DNA from 2 places in the Pseudomonas sp. FFPRI_1 genome. Region 1 is predicted to be linked to the other one. Evidence: riboswitches for the same ligand, from Rfam matches in the RefSeq annotation. Region 1 holds a riboswitch; the other holds the start of a gene.
What was found. A riboswitch is a leader RNA that binds a small molecule or an ion and turns the genes downstream of it on or off. The one in region 1 is predicted to bind manganese.
Positions count from the first base shown of each region.

Region 1 (11,945 bases):
ATATCCTCGTCCAACCGCCCTTCCCGGCACAGCAAGGCCAATACTGGATCGACGCCTTGAGCGATGGCAGCCATGTGCTGATCCGTCCGCTACGGCCCCAGGACCGGGAGCGCGAGAAAGCCTTTATCGAAAACCTCTCCCCGGTGACCCGGCACCAGCGTTTTCTCGGTGAGATCAAGGAAGTCGGCGAGCAACTGCTCGATCAGCTGATGGATGTCGGCACTCCGCAACGAGTCGCCTACGTGGCCCTGGTGCACGACAACGGCGAGCTGCGGGAAGTCGGTATCAGCCGCTACGCCCAGGTCGACGACCAGCCTTGGCGCTGCGAATTCGCCGTGACCATCGCCGATGAATGGCAAGGCAAGGGGCTTGGGGCGCTGCTGATGCAGCACCTGATCGACGAAGCCCGGCACAATGGTTTCCAGCAGTTGTATTCGGTGGACGCCGCGTCCAACTACAGCATGCGCCGGCTGGCGAAAGTTCTCGGCATGCGCAGCGCCATCGATCCCGACGACGCCACCCAGGTGATCCACAGCCTAGCCCTGTAGCCGCTGCGCCGCGCCTCAGCCCGAGGCGCGGCCGCACTGCCCGCAGAACCGCGCCCCGGCGGCCAGTGGCGTACCGCATTGGGCACAGCCCGCCGCCACCAAAGACGCCGCGCATTGCTGGCAGAACCGCGCGGATGCCGGGTTCAGCGCCCGGCATTGCGGGCAAGGACTGCCCCCTTGTGTGGAGGCCCCGGCGCCGTGATGACCGCCCCGGGAACCGCCGTGACCACCATGCCCGCCGCCATGCCCAGCGCCATGCTGCCCCGCCAACAACCGCTTGAAAAAACCCATGTCGATCACTCCACTGTGCTGTGATCGCCAGTAAAAACCCTGTAGCTACTACAGAGTCAAGCCATTGCGCTCAGGTGCTCGTAGAGAATCCCCGAGCCGACAATGATCAGCACCAGGCCGCCCAGCACTTCTGCACGCTGCCCCATCACCGTGCCAATAGCCCGGCCGAGCATCACGCCCAGGGTGACCATGGTCATGGTCGCCAGGCCAATGGCAGCCGCCGCCACCCAGATGTTCACGTCGACGAAGGCCAGGCCCACCCCCACGGCCAGGGCATCGATGCTGGTGGCAAAACCGGTGGCGGCCAGCAGCCAGAAGCCCTGCTTGCGTGGTGCCTCTTCTTCGGCTTCGGTTTCCAGGCGCAGGCCGTTGCAGATCATGTGCAGGCCCAGTACCAGCAGCAGGCCGAAGGCTATCCAGTGGTCCCAATGGGACACCCATTGGCTTGCGGCCTGGCCGATGAACCAACCCACCACCGGGGTGATGGCTTCAATGACGCCGAAGATCAAGCCAATGCGCAAAGCTTGCAGCAGGCGTGGCTTGAGCATGGCCGAGCCCTTGCCCACCGCGGCGGCGAAGGCATCGGTGGACATGGCAAAGGCGAGGAAAATGATCGAGGCTGGGTTCACGTTGAGTCTTCCGGTCGGGCTTGAGTCCACGACATGCCCACGCGCCCGACTTCAGCGCAGGTATGTCGATGGTCTCACCAACCGAAACGGTGCCCGTACCACGGCAGGTTGCCGAGAGTGTTGATACGGGCGCCACCGCGGTGCGCGGTGGCAGGTTACTCCCCAAAGAGACGCGCAGCTTACCCGGGCATTTGTGAAAATTTCATCAGCGCCTCGCCACGTCAGCTCCAGGCACCAGGGGCTGGCGGCGTGAGCGCTATCGGGGCTTAACACTCTTTGACAGTTTCCCGACAAAGCTGCCAAAGACTGCTGCGCCGCCCTTCCCTAGCATCCGCACATCCAATTGGCCCTCGGGTGCTGCATGTCCCGCAAACGTCTCGGCCTGCCGCTGGTGGGCCTGCTCTTGAGCAACCTTGGCTGCAACGGCCAGCCGCCGGCGCCGCCGCCCATCGCACCCGGTGATTACGCCAGCATCATCGGCTACCTGAAGCAGTACATCCCGCAGCAGATGGCCGAGCACCAGGTGCCAGGACTGTCGATTGCCCTGGTGGACGGCCAGCAACTGATCTGGGCCCGGGGCTTTGGCTTCGCCGACCAGGCCCGGGGCCTGCAAGTGACCGAGAACACGGCCTTTCGCGCCGGCGCCCTGTCGCAGTTGCTGACCGCCACCGCGGTGATGCAACTGGTGGAGCAAGGGCGCCTGCAGCTGGACGCGCCGCTGCAGGACACCCTCAGGGAGTTCTATGTGCGCTCGCGTTTCCACGAGGACCAGGATGCCGCCGACCGGGCGGTAACCCTGCGCCGCCTGCTCAGCCACCAGGGCGGCATTCCCAGCGAATACCTGCGCGACGCACATCGGCCCGACGCCCTCGATGAACTGCCGAGAAAGCTCAGCGGGCTTTGGCTGAGCAACGCCCCGGGGACCCAGACCGCCTACTCCAATCTCGGTTATGCCTTGCTCGGGGCAGCGGTGGAGCGCAGCAGCGGCGTGGATTTCGAACAGCAATTGCAGAAGAGCCTGCTGCGCCCGCTGGGCATGAGCCAGTCGAGTTTCGTCGGTGACAGCCGCACCCAGCCTTACCGGGCAAGGGGCTACGAAGACGGCGCGAGCAGCGATGCCCTGGTCCGCGACCTTTCCGCCCAGGGCTTGTGGACCAGCCCGCGGGACCTGAGCCGCTACCTGCGCATGCTGTTCGCCCAGGGCCGGTACCAGGACCGGCAGTTGCTGTCAGCGGCCTCCATCAACGAAATGGTCCGCGCGCAGAACGCCGGCAACCCGCTGGATTTCGACTGTCAGGTAGGCCTGGGCTGGTTCCTGTCGCCCTGCGGCGAGGAGTGGGTCCGGCCGGGTATCCGTACCTGGCGGCACAGCGGCTTTGGCGCAGGGTTCCATGCCCAGGTCAGTGTGCTGGCCGAGCAGCAGCTGGCGGTGATCGTGATGAGCAATGCCAACAGCGGCGAGGCCCTGGCCCAACCCCTGGTGCCCCAGGTTCTGCGCATGCTGTTGCAGGCCCACGGCAGCTCGGCACAGCCACCGCCGGCCACAGCCCCGCAGGCCAAGCGCCGGCGGGTTCCGGAAGCCGCGGATCGCCATCTGCTGGCGGGTTTCTACGCCACCCGCTGGGGCGTGCTGCGGATTCGCGACCAGCACCGACGCCTGTACGCCGAGCTGGCTGGCGAGCGCTACGAGCTGCTGCGCGACGAACAGGGCTGGCTGCGGGTGCGCAAAAGGTTGCTCGGGCTCTGGAATCAGGACCTCGGCCCTCTGGGCCAACTGCAACTGGACGTGATGAAGGTCCAGGGCCATCGGGTGTTCACCGCCAAGAGCCACGGCCAGTTGCTGGCGGTGGGGGAACGGGTCGAACCGGTGCCGCTGACGGACAACTGGCTGGCCACGGTCGGCACCTACCAGGCCCTCAACGCCGACTCAAGCGCTGCCCCCATCGACGGCATGAACATCGCCCTGGAGGACGGCTTCCTGATGATCCGCAGCCTGCAGCAAGGTCGCGCCCTCACCGACTACATCCTCGCTCCGGTGGACAACGCCCACGCGGTGATCGCCGGCAACGGCCCGGGCCTGGGCGATACCGTGCGCCGCCAGATCAATGGGGTGAACCTCCTGGGCTACTCATTCAAACGTACCTACAACGCCAACTACCTGAGGTTCTGACTGACGATGAAACGCCTGAGACGCTCCACCACCACCGCCTTGTGGGCCGGCACCCTGGGCCTGACCGCGGTCTCCCCCGCCCTGCACGCCGAAGACTGGAAATATGGCGTGCACGCCGGGGTCGCCAGCGTGCCGCGCTACAGCGGCAGTGACGAACGCGCCGTGGCGCCGATTCTCGGCGGCGAGATCGTCAGCCCCTGGGGGGTGTTCCTCAATACCGACCAGGGCCTGGGCTGGGGCAATGAATGGGGGGACTTCTCGTTCAGTACCTGGGTCGGCCCGAGCGAGGAACGCCGCGACAAGAACCACCTGGGTTCGGGCTCCAAGCGCCTCAAGGGCATGGGCGAAATCAAGTCCCGGGCGCAGTTCGGCGCGCACCTGGGCTACGACCTGGGGCCGTTCGAACTGGGCGCCACCCTGACCCACGCGGTGAAGAAGAACAGCAACCGTGACACCGGCTCGGCCTACAGCGCACTGGAACTGAGCATTGGCAGCAACCTCTACCAGGGCCGCTTCGGCAGCCTGGACGCCAGCCTCAACAGCCTGTTCGGCAACGCCGACTACATGCAGACCTGGTACGGGGTGAGCGACACCCAGGCGGCCCACAGCCGCTTCGGCGCCTACCGGGCCAAGGGTGGACGGGTCAGCAGCGGCGCCGACCTGGCCTGGACCCTGCCCCTCAATGAGCAGACCAAGGTCTCGACCCTGCTGTCGATGAAGTACCTGAGCAAGGAAGCCGGCGACAGCCCGATCGTCGATCGGCGCATGCAGACCAGCATCGCCACTGAGCTTGAGTACAGCTTCTAAGAAAGGGAACACGCGGCCCGTGATCACCGGCCGCGTTGTTGCGCAGGTTCAGGGCTCCGTGGGCGAACCTCAGTCGAGGTGGGCCCAGGTCATGCGGAAGGAAGCACCGCCCCACTCCGAATCTGCCACTTCCACCTTGCCGCCATGCCATTGCGACACCCGCCGCACCAGGGCCAGGCCCAGGCCGAACCCACCGGTACGCCGGTCCCGGCTGGCATCAAGGCGGGAAAACGGCTCGAAGATCTTCTCCCGGCCGTCCACCGGCACCCCCGGACCGTCATCGTTGACCCGCACTTCGTAGCCATGCTCCAGGCGCACCAGGGACACCTCGACCCGGCGGTCGGCGTAGCGGATAGCGTTGCGCAGCAGGTTGATCACCGCCCGGGCCATGAACCGCGGCTCGATGCGCACGTACTCCACCTGGCAGGAACGAATCAGCAATTGCACCCCGGCCGCCTCGGCCTCCAGGGCCACGCTGCCGACCACGCTGTCGAGCCAGCTCTGGGCCTGGATGTTTTCCCGATGGAGGGTGGCCGCGCCATGTTCCAGGCTGGCGTAGCTGAGGAGTTCGGAGACCATTTCCTCCAGCTCGCCGAGATCGGCATACATGTCGGCGATCAGTTCGCGGTTTTCTTCCGGGTCCGGCTGTTGCTGCAACTGGTCCAGCTCGAAGGACAGGCGGGCAATGGGCGTGCGCAGTTCGTGGGACACCGCGTTGGTCAGCTCGCGCTGATTGGCGATCAGGCCCTCGATGCGCGCCGCCATGCGGTTGAAGTGCTGGGCCAGGTCGCGGATGTTGGAACGTCGCGACAGGTGCAGCCGGGTGCCCAGGTCGTTGTCGCCAAAACGTTCGGCGGCCAGGCGCAGGCGCTCCAGGTCGCGCCAGTGCGGGCGCACCCAGAAGTACAGGACGATGCCCAGCAGCGCGCCGAGCAAGGCATAGGCGGCGATGTTGTAGAGCAGGGTCAGAGGCGGATCTTCCGGCAGCTTGATGCTCAACAGTTGCTTGCCGCCGTCGATGCTGCCGATGAATTCGGTGAACTCCTCGCGCACCACCAACTGGTTGGAATCCAGCAGGGCCTGTTCGCGCACGCTCAGGTCCAGGTCGTCGGCCTGCACCAGCTTGAGCAGCAGCCCGTAGTGCGGCTTGAGCTGCTCCAGTTGCTGTTGGCGCCCGGCCTCGTCGAACGGCCGCAACTGTTCGCTCAAGCTGTAGGCCGGCCCGCGAACCGCATCGCGGTTGTAGGACTCGATCAGGTCGGCGGCCAGGTAGTTGATGAAGATGTGCTGCACCGCGGTCATGGCCCCGGCGAAGCCCAGGGCCAGGAACAGGTAGAGCCCGAGAAACAGACGCAGCATTCAGACCTCCCAGGCGAACGGATTGAACAGGTAGCCCTTGCCCCACACGGTCTTGATGCACACCGGCTCGCGCGGGTTGTCCTTGAGCTTGCCCCGCAGCTTGCTGATGTAGACGTCGACACTGCGGTTGAGGCCGTCGAACTCGATGCCGCGCATGCGGTTGAGGATGTCATCCCGGGACAGGGTCTTGCCCGGCGCGCTGGCCAGCAGCCAGAGCAGCTCGAATTCCATGGTGGTCAGCTCCACCGGCTCGCCCGCCAGGCGCACCTCGCGGCTGTTGCGGTCGATGCTCAGCACGCCGAATGCCAGGGCCCCGCGCAGGGTGGTGGTTTCCGGCACCTGGCGCCGTTGCAGGGCGCGCAGGCGCGCCAGCAGCACCGCCGGTTTTATCGGCTTGATCACGTAGTCATCGGCGCCGGATTCCAGGCCGAGGATGTGGTCCAGGTCGTCTTCCTTGGCGGTGAGGATGACGATCGGGGTGTCCGCCACGGCGCGGATTTCCCGGCACACGTGCAGGCCGCTCTGACCGGGCAGCATCAGGTCGAGCACCACCAGTTTCGGTTTGAATTCAAGAAATGCCGCCAGGGCGGTATCGCCGCGGTGGACCGTCAGCACTTCAAAGCCGTGCTGGGACAGAAAATGCGCGATCAGCCCGGCGAGCTTCTCGTCATCTTCCACCAGCAACACCTTGCCAAGACCCAGGTTTTCCATATTTGCCAATCTGTGAGCGCACACTTGTGCGCGCGCATTATAGGGGGCAAGAGGTTAAGGAAAGGATAACGCAAGCCACAAAACCCGGGACCTGCAGCGGTTTTGCGCGATATTTCATTCTTTTAAGAGTTTTTAACAATTTGCCCCTGCTTTTACACAAGGGCAGGCGTTCACCAGGCCGGCACGCCACTGTGAAAACGGAACTCCGGATCCGGCGACTCGATCAGCTCCTGCTCCGCCGCCCGCACCCGATCGATGACCTGGGCGATGTCCTTGGCGTCGCCATACTGATAGGCCAGCTTCAGGTAGCCCTGGTAGTGCCGGGCCTCGCTCTTGAGCAGGCCGAAGTAGAACTTGCCCAGCTCCTCGTCCAGGTGCGGCACCAGGGCCTCGAAGCGCTCGCAGCTGCGGGCTTCGATAAAGGCCCCCACCACCAAGGTATCCACCAGCTTCACCGGCTCGTGGCTGCGCACCACCTTGCGCAGGCCCGAGGCATAGCGCCCGGCATGCAACTGGCGCAGCTCGACCTTGCGCCGCTTCATCAGGCGCAGAACCTGTTCATGGTGCACCAGCTCTTCCCGGGCCAGACGCGACATCATGTTGATCAGGTCGAGGTGGGAATGGTACTTGGCGATCAGGCTCAGGGCGGTGCTGGCGGCCTTGAACTCGCAATTCTTGTGGTCGATCAGCAGGGTTTCCTGGTCGGCCAGGGCCGCCTGGACCCAGGCATCGGGCGTGCGGCAGCCAAGAAAGTCGGGAATTTCAGGAAAGTTCATCGGCACATTTCCGAACAATCAGCCACGACCGCAAAGCGGCAGGCAGCACTATCAGTGATCGTTAACATGAGGCTCACGGGACAAAAGGCTTCATAGCGAAAGGCCGGCGATTATACCGGCCGGGCCGCAGACCACCAGCGGCCGCGATTGATATGCATCAACATCCGGCTCGGGCGCCAGCAACTATAGTTGTGCACGCTAGGGTCTGTTCCCGTTTGGTGACGAGCCGCGTTGCTGGGCCAAACGAGAACAGACCCTAACCGTTCATCCCTTCCTGGAGATCCCGATCATGCAAAGTATCCGCAGTATCCTGGTGGTCATCGATCCCACGCCCGGCGAAAGTCTCGCCCTCAAGCGCGCCAAGCTGATTGCCGGGGTCACCCAGGCCCACCTGCACCTGCTGGTCTGCGACAAGAAGCACGAGCATTCGGCGCTGCTCAGCGTACTCAAGAGCAGCCTGAGCGGCGAAGGCTATAGCGTTACCACCGAGCAGGCGTGGAACGAGAGCCTGCACGAAACCATCATTGACGTGCAGCAGGCCGAAGGCTGTGGCCTGGTGATCAAGCAGCACCTGCCGGACAACCCGCTGAAGAAGGCCCTGCTGACCCCGGCGGACTGGAAGCTGCTGCGCTACTGCCCGACCCCGGTGCTGCTGGTCAAGAGCGCCACGCCCTGGAGCGGCGGCGTGGTCATGGCGGCGATCGACGTCGGCAACATGGACGGCGAGCACCGCACCCTGCACGCCAGCATCGTCGACAACGGCTTCGACATCGCCAGCCTGGCCAAGGCCCAGTTGCATGTGATCAGCGCCCACCCGTCACCGATGCTGTCGGCCTCCGACCCGGTGTTCCAGCTCAAGGAAACCATCGAGAAGCGTTATCGCGAGGAGTGCAAGGCGTTCCAGGCCGAGTTCGATATCGACGATGCGCACCTGCATATCGAAGAAGGCCCGGCGGATGTGCTGATTCCCCACATGGCCCACAAGCTCGGGGCGGTGCTGACCATCATCGGCACCGTGGCCCGCACCGGCTTGTCGGGGGCCTTGATCGGCAACACTGCCGAAGTGGTGCTGGACTCTCTGGACAGCGACGTGCTGGTGCTCAAGCCGGCGGACATCATGGATCACCTGGAAGAACTCGCCGCCAAGGCCTGAGCCCGTTCCCCGCGACGCCACTGCGTAACCTGCGTCGTCCATGACGACGCCTTCGCTGGCCAGCCAGCGCCTACAAGGGCGGTGCCTGGGAAATCGGCGCCAACCCCCGCCCCGTAGGAGCCGGCTTGCCGGCGAAGGGGCCCTCAAGCCTGGCGCTGCACCCGCCGACGCCTTCGCTGGCAAGCCAGCTCCTACAAGGGCGGTGCCTGGGAAATCGGCGTCAACCCCCGCCCCGTAGGAGCCGGCTTGCCGGCGAAAGGGCCGTCAAGCCTGGCGCCGCCCTCGCCGACGCCTTCGCTGGCAAGCCAGCTCCTACAAGGGCGGTGCCTAGGAAATCGGCGCCAACCGCAGCCCCGTAGGAGCCGGCTTGCCGGCGAAAGGGCCCTCAAGCCTGGCGCCGCACCCGCCGACGCCCTTGTAGGCGCTGGCAAGCCAGCGCCTACAAGGGCGGTGCCTGGGAAATCGGCGCCAACCCCCTCCCCGTAGGAGCCGGCTTGCCGGCGAAGAGGCCCTCAGGCCTGGCGCTGCACCCGCCGACGCCTTCGCTGGCCAGCCAGCGCCTACGATGGCATTTGCGAGGGGCAAATCAGCCCAGGGCTTCCTTGAGAAAACCCGGGGCGATATAGCGCTGGTAATGGGCTTCGGAGAGCAGGAAGAATTCCCGATCAATGGCGTCGCGCAACTCCGGCAGGCCCCAGTCGCGAAACTCCGGCAACAGCACCATCCCGTAGGCATCCAGCTGAATGATCACTCGCGCGCCGCGGGCAATCAGCTGGTAGGCCCAGCAATACTCCGACTGGTGCGGCACGAAGCGGATCTTGCGCTGCTCCAGTTGCGCCCGCAGGCGCTCGGGATCGAAGACTTCCAGCTTGCCGGCCATCACCTGCACCAGCAGTTGCTCCAGACGCAGCCAGACCGCGCGCTTCTCCTGTTCGTTGTAACCGTTCCAGTTGATCACTTCATGGTGGAAACGCTTGCAGCCACGGCACACCAGGTCACCGTAGACAGTGGAACAGAGGCCGACGCAGGGGGTCTTGATGGTCTGATTGGGCATAGATAGACAGCACGCAGGAAAACAAAACAGGTCGCAATGTTAGCCCTTTGTCTAACATTGATCACCCCTCAAAGTTTAATACGCCAACTTACGTTCAGGCTTTTTTTACCGTAGAATCAGCCAGCCTTTTTAGGCGCCAATGTCCGTTTGAAGCTGTTTTCAAAGCGTCACGAGCACAGTCGTTCCTTCAGAGCGGTGTTGGCGAGGGATTTTTCCAGCGGGGAAAAATCCAGCGCCAACCCTCATCAGCTCCCGTTCTGCAGGCGTAAAACTTTGAAAGCAGCTTCTGTAAGGAATTGTCGGTAATTCTGGCTAAGTGGCCCACAACGCCACGCAGCGCATGAGTACGGCAATTTCGGGATGAGCGTCCCGGACACCCATTTGGGACCACTGATGAGGGTAATAACTGTGCTTGAAGCCTACCGCAAACATATCGAAGAGCGTGCAGCACTGGGTATCGTTCCCCAGCCGCTTAACGCCGAACAAACTGCAGGCCTGGTCGAGCTGCTGAAGAATCCCCCGGCTGGCGAAGAAGCTTTCCTGGTTGACCTGATCACCAACCGCGTTCCACCAGGAGTCGACGAAGCCGCCTACGTCAAGGCCGGTTTCCTTTCCGCCCTGGCCAAAGGCGAAGTCTCCTCCCCCCTGATCGACAAGAAACGCGCCGTTGAACTGCTGGGCACCATGCAGGGCGGCTACAACATCGTGACCCTGGTGAACCTGCTGGACGACGCCGAACTGGCGCCCGTGGCCGCGGCTCAACTCAAGCACACCCTGCTGATGTTCGACGCCTTCCACGACGTCGCGGAAAAAGCCAAGAACGGCAACGTTCACGCCCAAGGCGTACTGCAATCCTGGGCCGACGGCGAGTGGTTCAAGAACCGCCCGGTACTGGCCGACAAGATCAGCCTGCGGGTGTTCAAGGTCACCGGCGAAACCAACACCGACGACCTCTCCCCTGCCCCTGACGCCTGGTCCCGCCCGGACATCCCGCTGCACGCCCTGGCCATGCTGAAAATGGCCCGTGATGGCATCGTGCCTGACGTGCAAGGCTCCATCGGCCCGATGAAGCAGATCGAGCAGATGCGCAACGACGGCTTCCCGATCGCCTACGTCGGCGACGTGGTCGGTACCGGTTCGTCGCGTAAATCGGCCACCAACTCGGTGCTGTGGTTCTTCGGCGACGACGTTCCCTATGTGCCGAACAAGCGTGCTGGCGGTTTCTGCTTCGGCAGCAAGATCGCTCCGATCTTCTACAACACCATGGAAGACGCCGGCGCCCTGCCGATCGAATTCGACGTGTCGAAGATGAACATGGGCGACGTGATCGACCTGTACCCGCACGCTGGCAAAGTCTGCAAGCACGGCACCGACGAAGTCCTGGCCACCTTCGAAATGAAGACCCCGGTCCTGTTGGACGAAGTACGTGCCGGCGGCCGTATCCCGCTGATCATCGGCCGCGGCCTGACCGAGAAGGCCCGCGCCGAGCTGGGCCTGCCTGCGTTCGACCTGTTCAAGAAGCCTGAAGCCCCCATTGAAAGCACCAAGGGTTTCACCCTGGCGCAGAAGATGGTCGGCAAGGCCTGCGGTCTGGCAGAAGGCCAAGGCGTTCGTCCTGGCACCTACTGCGAACCGAAGATGACCACCGTGGGTTCCCAGGACACCACCGGTCCCATGACCCGTGACGAACTGAAAGACCTGGCGTGCCTGGGCTTCTCCGCTGACCTGGTGATGCAGTCGTTCTGCCACACCGCGGCGTATCCGAAGCCGATCGACGTGACCACCCACCACACCCTGCCTGACTTCATCATGACCCGTGGCGGCGTGTCCCTGCGTCCGGGCGACGGCATCATCCACTCGTGGCTGAACCGCATGCTGCTGCCAGACACCGTCGGCACCGGTGGTGACTCCCACACCCGTTTCCCGATGGGCATCTCGTTCCCGGCCGGTTCCGGCCTGGTAGCGTTCGCCGCGGCCACCGGCGTCATGCCGCTGGACATGCCGGAATCGATCCTGGTGCGCTTCAAAGGCACGATGAAACCTGGCATCACCCTGCGTGACCTGGTCCATGCCATTCCTTACTTCGCCATCCAGAACGGCCTGCTGACCGTCGAGAAGAAAGGCAAGAAAAACGCCTTCTCCGGCCGCATCCTGGAAATCGAAGGCCTGGAAGGTCTGACCCTGGAGCAAGCGTTCGAACTGTCCGACGCCTCGGCCGAACGTTCGGCTGCCGGTTGCACCATCAAGCTGTCGAAAGAGTCGATCACCGAGTACCTGAACTCCAACATCACCCTGCTGCGCTGGATGATCGGCGAAGGCTACGGCGATGCACGTACCCTGGAACGTCGTGCTCAAGCGATGGAAGCCTGGGTTGCCAACCCGCAACTGATGGAAGCCGACGCCGACGCCGAATACGCCGAAGTGATCGAAATCGACCTGGCCGACAT
Region 1 covers NZ_AP029168.1:3,472,027-3,483,971, reverse strand. Annotated here, with positions in the region: gene ACZ5BO_RS15575 (GNAT family N-acetyltransferase) at 1-548, shown strand, start outside; partial or broken gene ACZ5BO_RS15570 (double zinc ribbon domain-containing protein) at 564-701, opposite strand; gene mntP (manganese efflux pump MntP) at 896-1,468, opposite strand; yybP-ykoY riboswitch at 1,479-1,644, opposite strand; gene ACZ5BO_RS15560 (serine hydrolase domain-containing protein) at 1,830-3,638, shown strand; gene ACZ5BO_RS15555 (MipA/OmpV family protein) at 3,645-4,445, shown strand; gene ACZ5BO_RS15550 (ATP-binding protein) at 4,515-5,804, opposite strand; gene ACZ5BO_RS15545 (winged helix-turn-helix domain-containing protein) at 5,805-6,515, opposite strand; gene ACZ5BO_RS15540 (MiaE family protein) at 6,686-7,291, opposite strand; gene ACZ5BO_RS15535 (universal stress protein) at 7,581-8,444, shown strand; gene ACZ5BO_RS15530 (DUF1289 domain-containing protein) at 9,031-9,498, opposite strand; gene acnB (bifunctional aconitate hydratase 2/2-methylisocitrate dehydratase) at 9,907-11,945, shown strand, end outside.

Region 2 (11,945 bases), 3.0 Mb from region 1:
GATGGCCGCCCATCGCCGACCCTGGGGACCCGCGGTGGCCTGTACCCGGAAACCAGCGCGATCACCGTGCAAAGCGCGCAAATCCTGCCCAAGCTGCAGGCCCAGGCCGAAGCAGCGGTACGCTTGCTGGGCTTCACCCCGACGGCCGCGGGTGGCAACGCTCCGCAGTTGACCGTAACCCTGGCCGAGCTCAAGTACCAGTCGCCCAAGGAAGGCCTGTACGTGACCGAGGCGACCATCGGCGCGACCTTCCGCTCCGATGTGCAGAACGCCAACCGTCGCTACAGTGGCCGTTACGGCGCCTCCCTGGACCAGCGTTTCGGCATGGCGCCTAACCAGGACACCAATACCAAGCTGGTGAGTGACGTACTCAGCGATGCGCTGACCCGTCTGTTCAAGGACCCGACCGTCGGTCAGATCCTCGGCGAATAAGCCCAGGCCTGGGAGGAGGCGCCAGGGTTGACCGGCGTTGCGCCCAGCCACTAAAAAGCCCGGCTCGCTGATGGGCGGCCGGGCTTTTTCATGGCTGCGTTTCAGGCCGCCTCGACGTAGAGGTCCAGGATGCTGACCCCCGTCAGCAGATCGGTCTCCGGCAGGTCCGCGTGCTGATGCCCGCCCAGGGCGCAATACACCAGCCAATGCCGGTCCTGAACGTTGAAGGCCAGAGCGCCCACCAGCGCCTGCTGTTCCTCGCTGGGGGCGATCAGGTAGAGGCGATCCTGGTTTTCTGCGTGCAGCATGACAAGCTCCGTGGGGCATCGAGGGGCGACAGACTGTCCTGTTTAGATGACGAAAGGATGACGTTCTAAATTAATGGACCGGCGCCTCGTTACTGGTCGGAAAGGCCCGCGTGATTTTCCGCGGATTGAGTAGAATCCGCGCCGCGGGTGCACTCGATGGCCCGACTACAGGTTTCACTCGAGGTTCATGATGTCGCTGCAACTGATCTGGTCGATGTTCAACGCCCACCCCGCCAAACTGATCAATCTTCTCGCCTTGCTGCTCGCCTGTCCGGGCAGTTGGCTGCTGCACGCCACCCGCCGTCGTGAGCGCCGGGCCCTGGCCAACCTGGCGCTGCAAAGCGAAGGTCGGGCAATGGATCAGCCTCTGCTGATGCTCGATCCGGCCACCCTGCGCATCAATCGGTTCTTCTACCGCTTTGGCTTTGCCTGCCTGGGGCTGGCGTTGCTGGTGTCCTGGATCAGCACGCGTTTCTGATCCCGTCCCGTACGACAGATATGACAACGGCGCCCGAAGGCGCCGTTGTGCTAGGTGCTGCTGCCGTTACAGGGGCAGGCCGGCCTTGACCCGGTACTGATTGCGTACCGGATTGGCATATTGCAGCACCAGGTAGGGGCGATGCTCCGCTGGGCAGGCGTCCAGCCGGCGTTGCCACTCTTCCTTGGCCTTGGCCAGTTCTTGCGCCGGGAATACTTGGGCTGCGGTCGGCACCTGCAGTTGCGGGTCGGCGGCGTCCCACTGGGCATACGCCAGGTAGTGCACCGGGAACAGCCGATAACCGCCGAGAATCTGCCGGTCCATTTCCACGGCCAACTGCTTGGTGTCCTCGAACAGTTCGCTGATGGGGGCGGCGAAGTTCACGTGGACCCGACCCTTGTACCCGGTGATGCCCTTGGCGATGCTCACGTCATCCTCCCCTGGCGCCTTGGTGTAGCTGCCGGTGGTGGCGCGGATGTACAGCTCCCGGGCCTTGGCCTGGTCGCAGGGGTCGTATTCGTAGCTGATGGACACCGGAGTCAGGTTCAGCGACTGGATGACTTCGCCGAAGGGCTCGTCCTTGCGGCTCATGTGGAACATCTTGAGGATCGCCGACTCGGTGCGATCGTCGCCATCCTTGGCCCGGCCTTCGGCCTGGGCAATCCAGATCGACTGGACGTCGTTGCGGATCGAATGGTTGATATAGGCCGAAAGCAGTTGATAGGCCGCGAGCTTTTCCCGTCGACCGCTGATGGAGCGGTGGACGATGAAACTCTTGTTCAGGCGCATCAGGTCGCTGACGAACGGCTTCTGCAGCAGGTTGTCGCCGATGGCGATGCGTGGCGTCGGCAGGCCGGCGTGGTACACCGCATAGTTGACGAAGGCGGGGTCCATGACGATGTCGCGGTGGTTGGCCAGGAACAAATAGGCGGTCCCCGACTTGAATTGCTCGACGCCGGTGTAGGTCACGCCGTCGGTGGCCCGCTCGATGGTGTGATCGACATAGAACTCGACCTTGTCCTGCAGCGTGGCCACCGAAGTCACTCCGGCGAACTCGCGGCGCAGGCGATGGGCAATCAGGGGTTTGAGCAGCCAGCCCAGGGTGTTGGCAAAACGCGGGAAGCGGAAGTGGGTGAGGATATCTAGAAACGCCTTGTCGCTGAGCAGCCGGGCCAGCACCGCTGGTACTTCGCTGTCGTGGTAAGGTCGGATGGCATCGAATTCGCCCATCATGCTCTCTTGTTAGAAACGGCTAGGGTAAGAAAAGGTTCGGATCGAAAAAAGGCCGGGCACGGTCTGAAAAATCAGCTCAAACAAAAAAAGCCCTGCAAATAGACCGGCGATTATACGCATAAGTCACTCTGGAGACGGCGATGCTGGAAACCGACCATTACCAATGCCCTTACTGCGGCGAACAGGCGGAAGCCGTGCTCGACCTGTCCGCCGGCGATCAGACCTATATCGAAGACTGCCCGGTGTGCTGCCGGCCCATTGTGTTCCACCTGCAAACCGATGGTCAGGAATGGATGCTCGACGTTCGCAGTGAAAACGACTGAGGGGAGCGGCCTTTATGCAGCGCATCTACGAGCCGGAAAACCTGATGGAAGGCGAGTTGCTCCAGAGCATGCTGGCCAGTGAGGGCATCGAGGCCCACCTGCAGGGGCGCGACCTGCTGGGTGGGGCAGGGGAGTTGCCGTTGTTCGGGCTGTTGGGACTGTCGGTGGAAAATCACCAGGCGCAACAGGCGCGGGAGCTGATCGCTGCGTACAATGCCGCCCTGCCGTTACCCTTTGAAGAACCGGACAGTTTTGCCGGGGTGCTGGTCTGTTAGGCTGAGCGCCGATTTGCCGAGAGTTGTATTGCCCCATGTGTGGACGTTATGCGCTGTTTCGCTGGAACCCCGCGTTTGCGGCCTTGCCGGGATTTCCCGCGGACCAGCAGGCGCAGTGGAATATCTCGCCCAATGATTCGGTGCTGATCCAGCGCGCGGAGCACGGCCAGCGGACTTTGGCCCGGGCCCGCTGGGGCCTGACCCCGCCCTGGTTGACGGACCTGTCGCGCACCCCCGCCCATGCCCGGGCGGAAACCCTGGCCGAGCAGCCGATGTTTCGCCAGGCGTTCCGTGAGCGCCGCTGCCTGTTGCCGGCCAATGGTTTCTACGAGTGGCGCGGCGGTAGCCGCAAGCGGCCTTACTGGCTGACGCCAGGAGAAGGGGCATCGATCTTCTTTGCGGCGATCTGGGAGGCCTATCCGGTGCAAGAGCAGGTCTGGTTGAGCACCGCGGTGGTGACCCAGGCCGCATCGAACCTGCGGCGCCCGCTGATTCTCGATGCCGCTGCCCAGGACATCTGGCTCGACCCCGAGACACCCCTGCACGCACTGCAAGCCCTGCTGGCCAGTCCACCTGCCACCTTGCGTGAGCGGGTGCTGGCCAATCTGGTGAACGATCCCAAGCTCAACGGTCCCGAGTGCCTGACCCCCGCCTGAAGCATCAACGGCAGGAGCTGGCTGCAGGAGCTGGCTGTAGGAGCTGGCTTGCCAGCGAAGAGGCCCTCTGGTTTCCTGCCCAGGCCAAGATCGCTTTCGCCGGCAAGCCGGCTCCTACAGCTCCTTGATTACACCTTGAACTGATTGATCAGGCGCCGTTGCTGCTCCGCCAGCTTGGTCAGCCCGGCGCTGGCCGCGCTGGACTCATCCGCTCCGCCGGCCACCTCGTTGGCCACCTGGCCGATATTGATCACGTTGCGGTTGATGTCCTCGGCCACCGCGCTCTGTTCCTCGGCGGCACTGGCGATCTGGGTATTCATGTCATTGATCACCGACACCGCCTGGGTGATGGTTTCCAGGGCCTGGGCTGCCTTGGCCGCGTGTTCCACACTCTGGTCGGTCTTGTGCTGGCTGTCCTCCATGACCCGCACCACTTCCCGGGTGCCCTGTTGCAACTGCTGGATCATCGACTGGATTTCTTCGGTGGCCTGCTGGGTTTTCTGCGCCAGGTTGCGCACCTCGTCAGCGACTACGGCGAAGCCCCGACCTTGCTCGCCGGCCCGAGCGGCTTCGATTGCCGCGTTGAGGGCCAGCAGGTTGGTCTGCTCGGCGATGCCGCGAATGGCAATGAGGATGGCGTTGATGTTCTCGCTGTCCTTGGCGAGTGTCTGCACCACGCCCACCGCACGGCCGATTTCCTCGGCCAGGGCGCCAATGGCGCTGGAGGTGTCGCGCACGATCTGCATGCCCTGGCTCGCAGCCTGGTCGGCATGGCTGGCCGCTTGCGCGGCCTGGGTCGCGTTGCGTGCCACGTCCTGGGCGGTGGCGGTCATCTCGTGGACCGCGGTAGCCACCTGGTCGATTTCCACCATCTGCTTGTGCACGCCCTGGTTGGTGCGGATGGCAATGTCGGCGGTGTGTTCCGAGGAGTCGCTGACGCTCTGTACCGAGGTCACCACCTGGCTGATCATCGCCTGCAGCTTGGCCAGGAAGGTGTTGAAGCCCTTGGCGATGGAGCCCAGTTCATCGGCACGGTCACTGCTCAGGCGCCGGGTCAGGTCGCCTTCGCCCTGGGCGATATCGTCGAGCATGGCCACCATCTGCCGCAGTGGCCGGGCAATGCCGTGCCCCACCAGCCAGATCACCAGCAGGCCGATGCCGGCGATCACCAGGCCGACCATGGCCATGCCGAAGGTGTCAGCCTTGCGCTGCTCGGCCAGATCGCTCTGCAATTTGTTCAAGTCGGCCATCACCGCGTTCAGCGGCAACTGCAGCATCAGGGTCCAGTGCGCATCGGTCTGGCCGATGCCGAAGGGCAGGTACAGGCTGATGATGTCGTCGGCCTGATCGACGTCATAGGTCACTTCGCCGCGCTTGAGGCTGGACAGTTTGGCGACGGTGTCGCTGTTGAGCACGTCGCTGACTTTTTCGCCGAACTTGCTCGAATCCTTGGTGTAGGCCACCAGGCGACCATTGCCGCCGATCAGGGCCATTTCTCCGGCGCCGCTGTAGAGCTTCTGATTGGCCGCCACCAGCATGTCCTGGATGAAGTTCACCGAGAGGTCGGCACCGACGATGCCCTGGAACTTGCCGTCGAGCAGGATGGGCTGAATAAAGGAGGCGAGCATCACCACCTTGTCGCCGACCTTGTAGGGCGCCGGGTCGATCACGCAGGGCTTGAGGCTTTCCTTGGAGCACAGGTAGTACTCGCTGGCTCGCACGCCGGTGGACAGAACCGTCTGGTCGTTGACGTCGGCCAGCTTGTCCAGGCCCAGGCTGGCGTCCTGGTTGCGGAACCACCAGGGCAGGAAGCGGCCGTTGGCCGCATCGATACCGACCACCGAAGTGCCGATGTAGGCGGCGTCGTTGTGGTCGATGGCATTGGGTTCCCAGCCGATGTAGGCGCCGAGGATCTTCGGGTTCTGGGTGACGTTTTCCTTGATCAGGGCGATCACCTGCTCACGGCTCAGGTTCAGCTGCGCCTGGCCGCGGGAGTCCTGGCTGCCCATCAGGGCGTTGACTCGCACCAGGCCGCCGGCAATCAGCAATGGCGCTTCCAGTTCCCGCTGGATCTGGCTGACCTGGGTCTGGGCCAGGCCGCTCAGGCGCTGTTCGATGACTTGCTCGAACTGGGTCTGGGTCCGTTGTTGCACCATTTCCTGGGTCCTGGCCCCGGAGAACAGGGCATACAGCACCAGGGCTGCAACCACGCTGAGGACGATGGCTCCGGCCAGTGCGGCCACAGAAAACTGGATCGACTTGAACTTCATAGAGGCTCCGGCGCAGGAATTTAGGTCTGCCGAGCTGTATCGGCCGCCGCCACGCTGGCCATTAGCCTTGATTGGAAAAATGACTGTTTTGCAGAGGTGGATGTCGCTATTGGCGAGGGGAGGGGCTGGTCGCGGGCGGGTTGCAGGCGGATATGAATTTTTTGCTGCAGGGCGGGTGTGTATCCCAATTGCGACCAATAGTCCGTTTTGCATCTGGCGCGGATACAGTTCCGCCCTTAGGATACGCGCCACGTTTTCAGGGAGGTTTCATGATGAAGAAGTCGTTGGTTGTTTGTGCATTGAGTGCAGCAGTACTGCTCAGCGGTTGTGAAACGGTCAATACCACCAGCGGTGGCGTAGTGGGTGTGGATCGCAAGCAGTCCATGTTCAGCATGGTGTCCAGCGCTGAAGTCAATCAGTCCTACGCTCAGTCCTACCAGGAGACCCTGGGTGAGGCCAGCAGCCAGGGCGTCCTGGACAAGACCAGCGCCAATGCCAAGCGCCTGCAGGTCATTGCCAATCGCCTGATCGCCCAGGCACCGACCTTCCGTCCCGACTGCGCGCAGTGGAAATGGGAAGTCAACCTGATCAAGAGCGACGAGCTCAACGCCAACTGCGGTCCTGGCGGCAAGATCATTTTCTACTCCGGCCTGATCGAGAAGCTGAAGCTGACCGATGATGAAATCGCTGCGGTCATGGGGCATGAAATTGCCCACGCCCTGCGTGAGCATGGTCGTGAGGCGATGTCCAAGCAGTACGCCGTGGGTGCCGGCAAACAGATCGCGACCCTGTTCGGCGTGCCGCAAGAGACCGTTGCCCTGGGCGACAACGGGGTCAACCTGTTGATGACCCTGCCCAACAGCCGCGAGAACGAAAACGAAGCGGACCTGATCGGTCTGGAACTGGCCGCCCGTGCCGGTTACAACCCGAACGCGGCCATCAGCCTGTGGAACAAGATGGGCCAGGCTGCAGGAGGTTCCGCACCGCCCGAGTTCATGAGCACTCACCCGGCTTCCACCAGCCGTATCGCCTCCTTGCAGGCGGCGATCCCCAAGGTGATGCCGTTGTATGAGGCGGCCAAGAAGTCTTGATCCCTTCGCGTCATTGTCAATGACGCTTTCGCCGGCCAGCCGGCTCCTACGGGTTGCGTAGGGGGCCGCTGGCCGGCGTTTTCATTTACAGCCAGCCGCTGCTCTGCATGGCCTTGTACACCGCCACCACGGCGAGGATCACAAAGGCCGATGCCGCCAGGCGACGAATCAGGGTCAGGGGCAGTTTGTCTGCCGCGAAGTTGCCAGCCAGGACCACCGGTACGTTGGCGATCAGCATGCCCAGGGTGGTGCCGATGATCACCAGCCACAGGTCCGGATACTGCGCGGCCAGCATCACCGTGGCGACCTGGGTCTTGTCACCGATTTCCGCCAGGAAGAAGGCGATCAGGGTGGTCAGGAAGGGGCCGAACTTGCGGGCGGTAGTGGCTTCGTCGTCATCCATTTTGTCCGGAACCAGGGTCCACAGCGCAGTGGCGGTGAAGCTGGCGGCGAGAATCCAATGCAGGGTCGCGTCCGAGAAGAAGCTGCCAAACCAGGCACCTACCGCGCCAGCGGCCGCATGGTTGGCCAGGGTCGCGGCGACGATGCCGGCGATGATTGGCCAGGGTTTGCGAAAGCGCGCGGCAAGAATCAGGGCAAGCAGTTGCGTCTTGTCGCCGATTTCGGCCAAGGCAACGATTGCGGTGGGAACGAGTAGGGAGTCCAGCATCATCAGGGTTTTCCTAAGGGGCGGGTCGACACGGCTATGACACGTACAGCCTTCCCGCCCCGGGTAAGGTGTGCGTGTCATAGGTCTTGTCAAACCCTGCGGTCCGTCTGTGCGGACTCTTGGGTCGCATGCGCCATGGTCTGTTGACCAAGTATGTTGACGCATGCCGGACGAGCGTGGCGCTCGTGGGAGACTACTCCCCTAGGACGGAGCGGATTCTGCCTAGGCAAAATCCTTTCGGCAAGCCTTGTTTGTGAAAAAGCCTGTCAGCCGCGCTTGGCCCGATAAATCCGGAAGCCCTGGCCTTCGGCCTTGATCGCGCAGGGGCCGAGGTGCTCTTCGATCAGCGGCTGGTAGCGCAGGAAACTGTTGGCGACTACCCGGAGTTCGCCACCTTTTAACAGGTGTTTGGCTGCTTTTCGCAGCAAGTTTTCCGTGGCTTGGTAGTCGGTGTGGACCCCGGTATGGAAGGGTGGATTGGTCAGGATGCCGTTCAGGCCCATGGGCGCGGCGTCGATGCCGTCACCAGTCAGCACCTCGGCTTCCAGACCGTTGGCAGCCAGGGTCAGGCGGCTGCTGGCGGCGGCGAAGGCATCGACATCCAGCAAGGTCACGGTGTTGTGCGGGTAGCGGCGTTTCACGGTGGCCCCCAGCACTCCAGCGCCGCAGCCGAAGTCCAGCACATGACCGTCGGGCAGATGGTCCAGGTGCTCCAGCAACAGCGCGGTGCCACGATCCAGGCGTCCGTGGCTGAACACCCCGGGCAGGCTGATGACCTTCAACGGCCCTTCGGCCAGGGGCAACTCATACTCCTGGGCCAGGCTTTCCAGAGGCACCGCTTCGGGGGCGCTGGCCACGGTGACCTGCCACAACTGGCAGTGCCGCGCGCTGTCGAGCTTGCGCGGTTTGCCGAAGGGATTGAGTTGCTTGGCGGCGCTTTCCACGCCACTGCGTTTTTCCCCGACCAGGTACAGCACGCGGCCGGCCAGGCGCGAGGCCAGGGCGTTGAGCAGGTAGTCGGTAAGGTCCTTGGACTTGGGCAGGAACAGCACTGCACTGTCGAAGGCGTGCGCCGGAGCGTTCACCCCAAAATGGCTGCGTCCGGGAAAGCGTGCTTCCAGGGCCGCCTGGTCACCGGCGTGCCAGCTCCAGCCCCGGGCATTGGGCAGGCGGCCGAGCAAGTCGTCCGCGGCCAGGCCGGCCAGCAACAGTGAGCCTTGAAACAATTCAGCCTGGCGTAGCAGCACTTCACTGCGTGTGTCCATGATCCGCACCCGAAAAAAGTGGCGAAGTTTATCAACTCACGACCCGTAGCGGGGCACCACTGAAGAACCCCCGGGCATTTTCCGTCAGTTGGCCAACGATTCGCTGGCGGGCTTCGCGGCTGCCCCAGGCATTGTGCGGGGTCACGATCAGGCGCGGGATGTCGCTAGCCAGCAGCGGATTGCCGGCAGAAGGCGGCTCGACCGTCAGGACATCGGTGGCGGCACCGCCCAAGTGACCGCTGCGCAGTGCGTCGGCCAGGGCCTGCTCGTCAATCAGGCCGCCACGGGCGGTGTTGACCACCAGCGCTCCGGGCTTGAGCAGGGCCAGTTCCCGGGCCGCGATAAAGTTGCGGGTATGTTCATTGAGTGGGCAGTGCAGGGTCAGGGCATCCACCTGAGGCAGCAGGTCCTCCAGGGGAACGCGATCCGGCCGGGCCGGGCGGCCGGGGATCTGCCCCAGCAGCACACGCATGCCGAAGGCTTCGGCCAGGCGGGATACGGCGCCGCCCAGCTCGCCATTGCCCAGCAGGCCCAGGGTCTTGCCCGCCAGCTCGATAATCGGGAAGTCCAGCAGGCAGAACTGTTGTGCTTGCTGCCAGCGGCCCGCTGCCACCGCCTGCTGGTAGTCGGCGACCCGTGTGGCCAGGTTGAGCAGCAGCATCAGGGTGTGCTGGGCCACCGATGGGGTGCCGTAGCCCTGGCAATTGCTGACGATGATGCCCTGGCTGCGGGCCGCAGCCAGGTCGATATTGTTGGTGCCGGTAGCGGCCACCAGGATCAGCCGCAGGTCGGGGCAGGCGGCCAGGGTCTCGGCGTTCAGTGCGACCTTGTTGCTGATGGCGATCTGGGCGCCCTGCAGGCGTTCAGCGACCTGCTCTGTGCTGCTGTGGGCATGCAGGTGCAAGGTGTCGAAACTGTCATGCAGCGCCCCCAGATCCAGGTCGCCCAGGTCCAGTGAGCGGTGATCGAGGAAGACGGCGCGGCGATTGTTGGTCATGAACTGTACCTTTTGCACGAAGGATCTAAGGCGTAATCTGCCGAGCCTAACAGATGAAATAATTAGACATACACAGGAGCCTGCATGTACTTCACCGAGTTCTTGACCGTTGCCCTCATTCACCTGCTGGCGGTGGCCAGCCCGGGCCCGGACTTTGCCGTGGTAGTGCGCGAGAGCGTGACCCACGGCCGTCGCGCCGGAACCTGGACAGCCCTTGGCGTGGGCTGCGCGATCTTCCTGCACGTGGGTTATTCGCTGCTGGGGATTGGCCTGATCGTTTCCCAGTCCATCGTGCTGTTCAATGCTCTGAAGTGGCTGGCGGCGGCGTATCTGCTGTACATCGGCTACAAGGCCCTGCGGGCCCAGCCAGCCAAACCGGCGGCGGACGACCTGCACAAGGAGGCCGGGATTCGCACCGCGCGTGGTGCCTTCACCTCGGGCTTCGTGACCAATGGCCTGAACCCCAAGGCGACCCTGTTCTTCCTTTCGCTGTTCACCGTAGTGATCAACCCGCACACGCCGTTGGCGATTCAGGCCGGTTATGGCGTGTACCTGGCGGTGGCCACCGCCGTGTGGTTCTGCCTGGTGGCCATGCTCTTCAGTCAGCAGCGGGTGCGCGCCGGCTTTGCCCGCATGGGCCACTGGTTCGACCGCACCATGGGCGCCGTGCTGATCGCCATCGGCGTGAAGCTGGCCTTCACCGAGATGCATTGATCTCGCTGAGTTGATTCAGGGTCGCCACGTAATGCCGTGGCGTGTCCCCCAGCAAACGGCAGAACATCGCGCTGAAGGCCCGGGTGCTGCCGTATCCCAACGAGTCGGCCACGCTGTGCACGCTTTCCCCGGCGAGCAGGCGTGGCAAGGCTTCCATCAGGCGCACCTGCTGGCGCCAGGCATTGAAATTCATCTGCATCTGCTGCTGGAACAGCCGCGCCAGGGTTCGTGAGCTGGCGCCGACCTGCTGCGCCCAGTCTTCCAGGGTATGGGGGTGGTCCGGGGTCTGTAGCAAGGTTCGGCAGATGGCTTGCAAGCGCCGGTCCTGGGGCATGGGAATGTGCAGCGGAAGGTTTTCCAGGGCGGCGATTTCTTCCAGCATCAATTGCTGGATCAACGGGTTCTCCGCCTGTCGCGGACCTTGCACGGCTCGCAGGATCAACTCCCGGAGCAACGGCGTGACTGCCAGCACACAGCATTGGCGTAACGAGGGTGGCGACAGTTCCGGGTCGATGAACAGAGAGCGCATGCGCACTTCACCAACCATGAAAATCTCATGCTCCACCAACGGCGGGATCCACACCGCGCGGCTTGGCGGGATCACCCAGGCGCCTTGAGCGCTGACCACGCGCATGGTGCCGCAGGCGGCATAGAGAAACTGCGCCTCACGGTGGCAGTGCAGTTGCTGATGCGCGGTATTGGGGTAATCCCGGGGGTAGGCACTGACCGGGCCATGGTGGAAGTGGTCAATTAACATGTCTGATCCGATGACTTTGTTGTCAGGAATGCGATGGATTGCCAAATTAGCATAAGCGGCACAACAACCCACCTTGGTGTATCGCCATGAATCAAGCCCGCAACGTGATCCGCTACGTCAACGCCGCCCATGTCATCGATCACATGTTCATGCTGATCTTTCCCGCTGCTGTGCTGGGCATGACCCAGGCCTTTGGCCTGGACTATGCGGCGCTGATCGGCCTGTCCCTGGGCGGTTTCATTGCTTTTGGCGCCTGTTCGCTACCCGCCGGCTGGCTGGGGGACCACTGGAGCCGGCGGCAGATGATGTTGCTGTTTTTCTTCGGCATTGGCGGCGCCTCGATCCTCACGGGGCTCAGCAACAGCCCGACCATGCTGGTGATCGGTCTGACCCTGATGGGGGTCTTCGCCGCTATCTATCACCCGGTAGGCACCGCGATGCTAGTGGCCTATGCGCAGAATCGCGGGCGCGAGATC
Region 2 covers NZ_AP029168.1:6,514,360-6,526,304, reverse strand. Annotated here, with positions in the region: gene ACZ5BO_RS29185 (YajG family lipoprotein) at 1-432, shown strand, start outside; gene ACZ5BO_RS29180 (hypothetical protein) at 534-740, opposite strand; gene ACZ5BO_RS29175 (hypothetical protein) at 931-1,218, shown strand; gene ACZ5BO_RS29170 (1-acyl-sn-glycerol-3-phosphate acyltransferase) at 1,285-2,451, opposite strand; gene ACZ5BO_RS29165 (CPXCG motif-containing cysteine-rich protein) at 2,592-2,774, shown strand; gene ACZ5BO_RS29160 (putative signal transducing protein) at 2,789-3,049, shown strand; gene ACZ5BO_RS29155 (SOS response-associated peptidase) at 3,085-3,705, shown strand; gene ACZ5BO_RS29150 (methyl-accepting chemotaxis protein) at 3,834-4,577, opposite strand; partial or broken gene ACZ5BO_RS29145 (HAMP domain-containing protein) at 4,689-4,886, opposite strand; gene ACZ5BO_RS29140 (M48 family metallopeptidase) at 6,248-7,066, shown strand; gene ACZ5BO_RS29135 (TMEM165/GDT1 family protein) at 7,152-7,736, opposite strand; yybP-ykoY riboswitch at 7,828-7,951, opposite strand; gene ACZ5BO_RS29130 (methyltransferase) at 8,003-9,001, opposite strand; gene ACZ5BO_RS29125 (2-hydroxyacid dehydrogenase) at 9,033-9,998, opposite strand; gene ACZ5BO_RS29120 (LysE family transporter) at 10,083-10,712, shown strand; gene ACZ5BO_RS29115 (AraC family transcriptional regulator) at 10,696-11,469, opposite strand; gene ACZ5BO_RS29110 (MFS transporter) at 11,556-11,945, shown strand, end outside.
Region 2: another riboswitch for manganese. It lies ahead of ACZ5BO_RS29135 (TMEM165/GDT1 family protein); the one in region 1 lies ahead of mntP (manganese efflux pump MntP).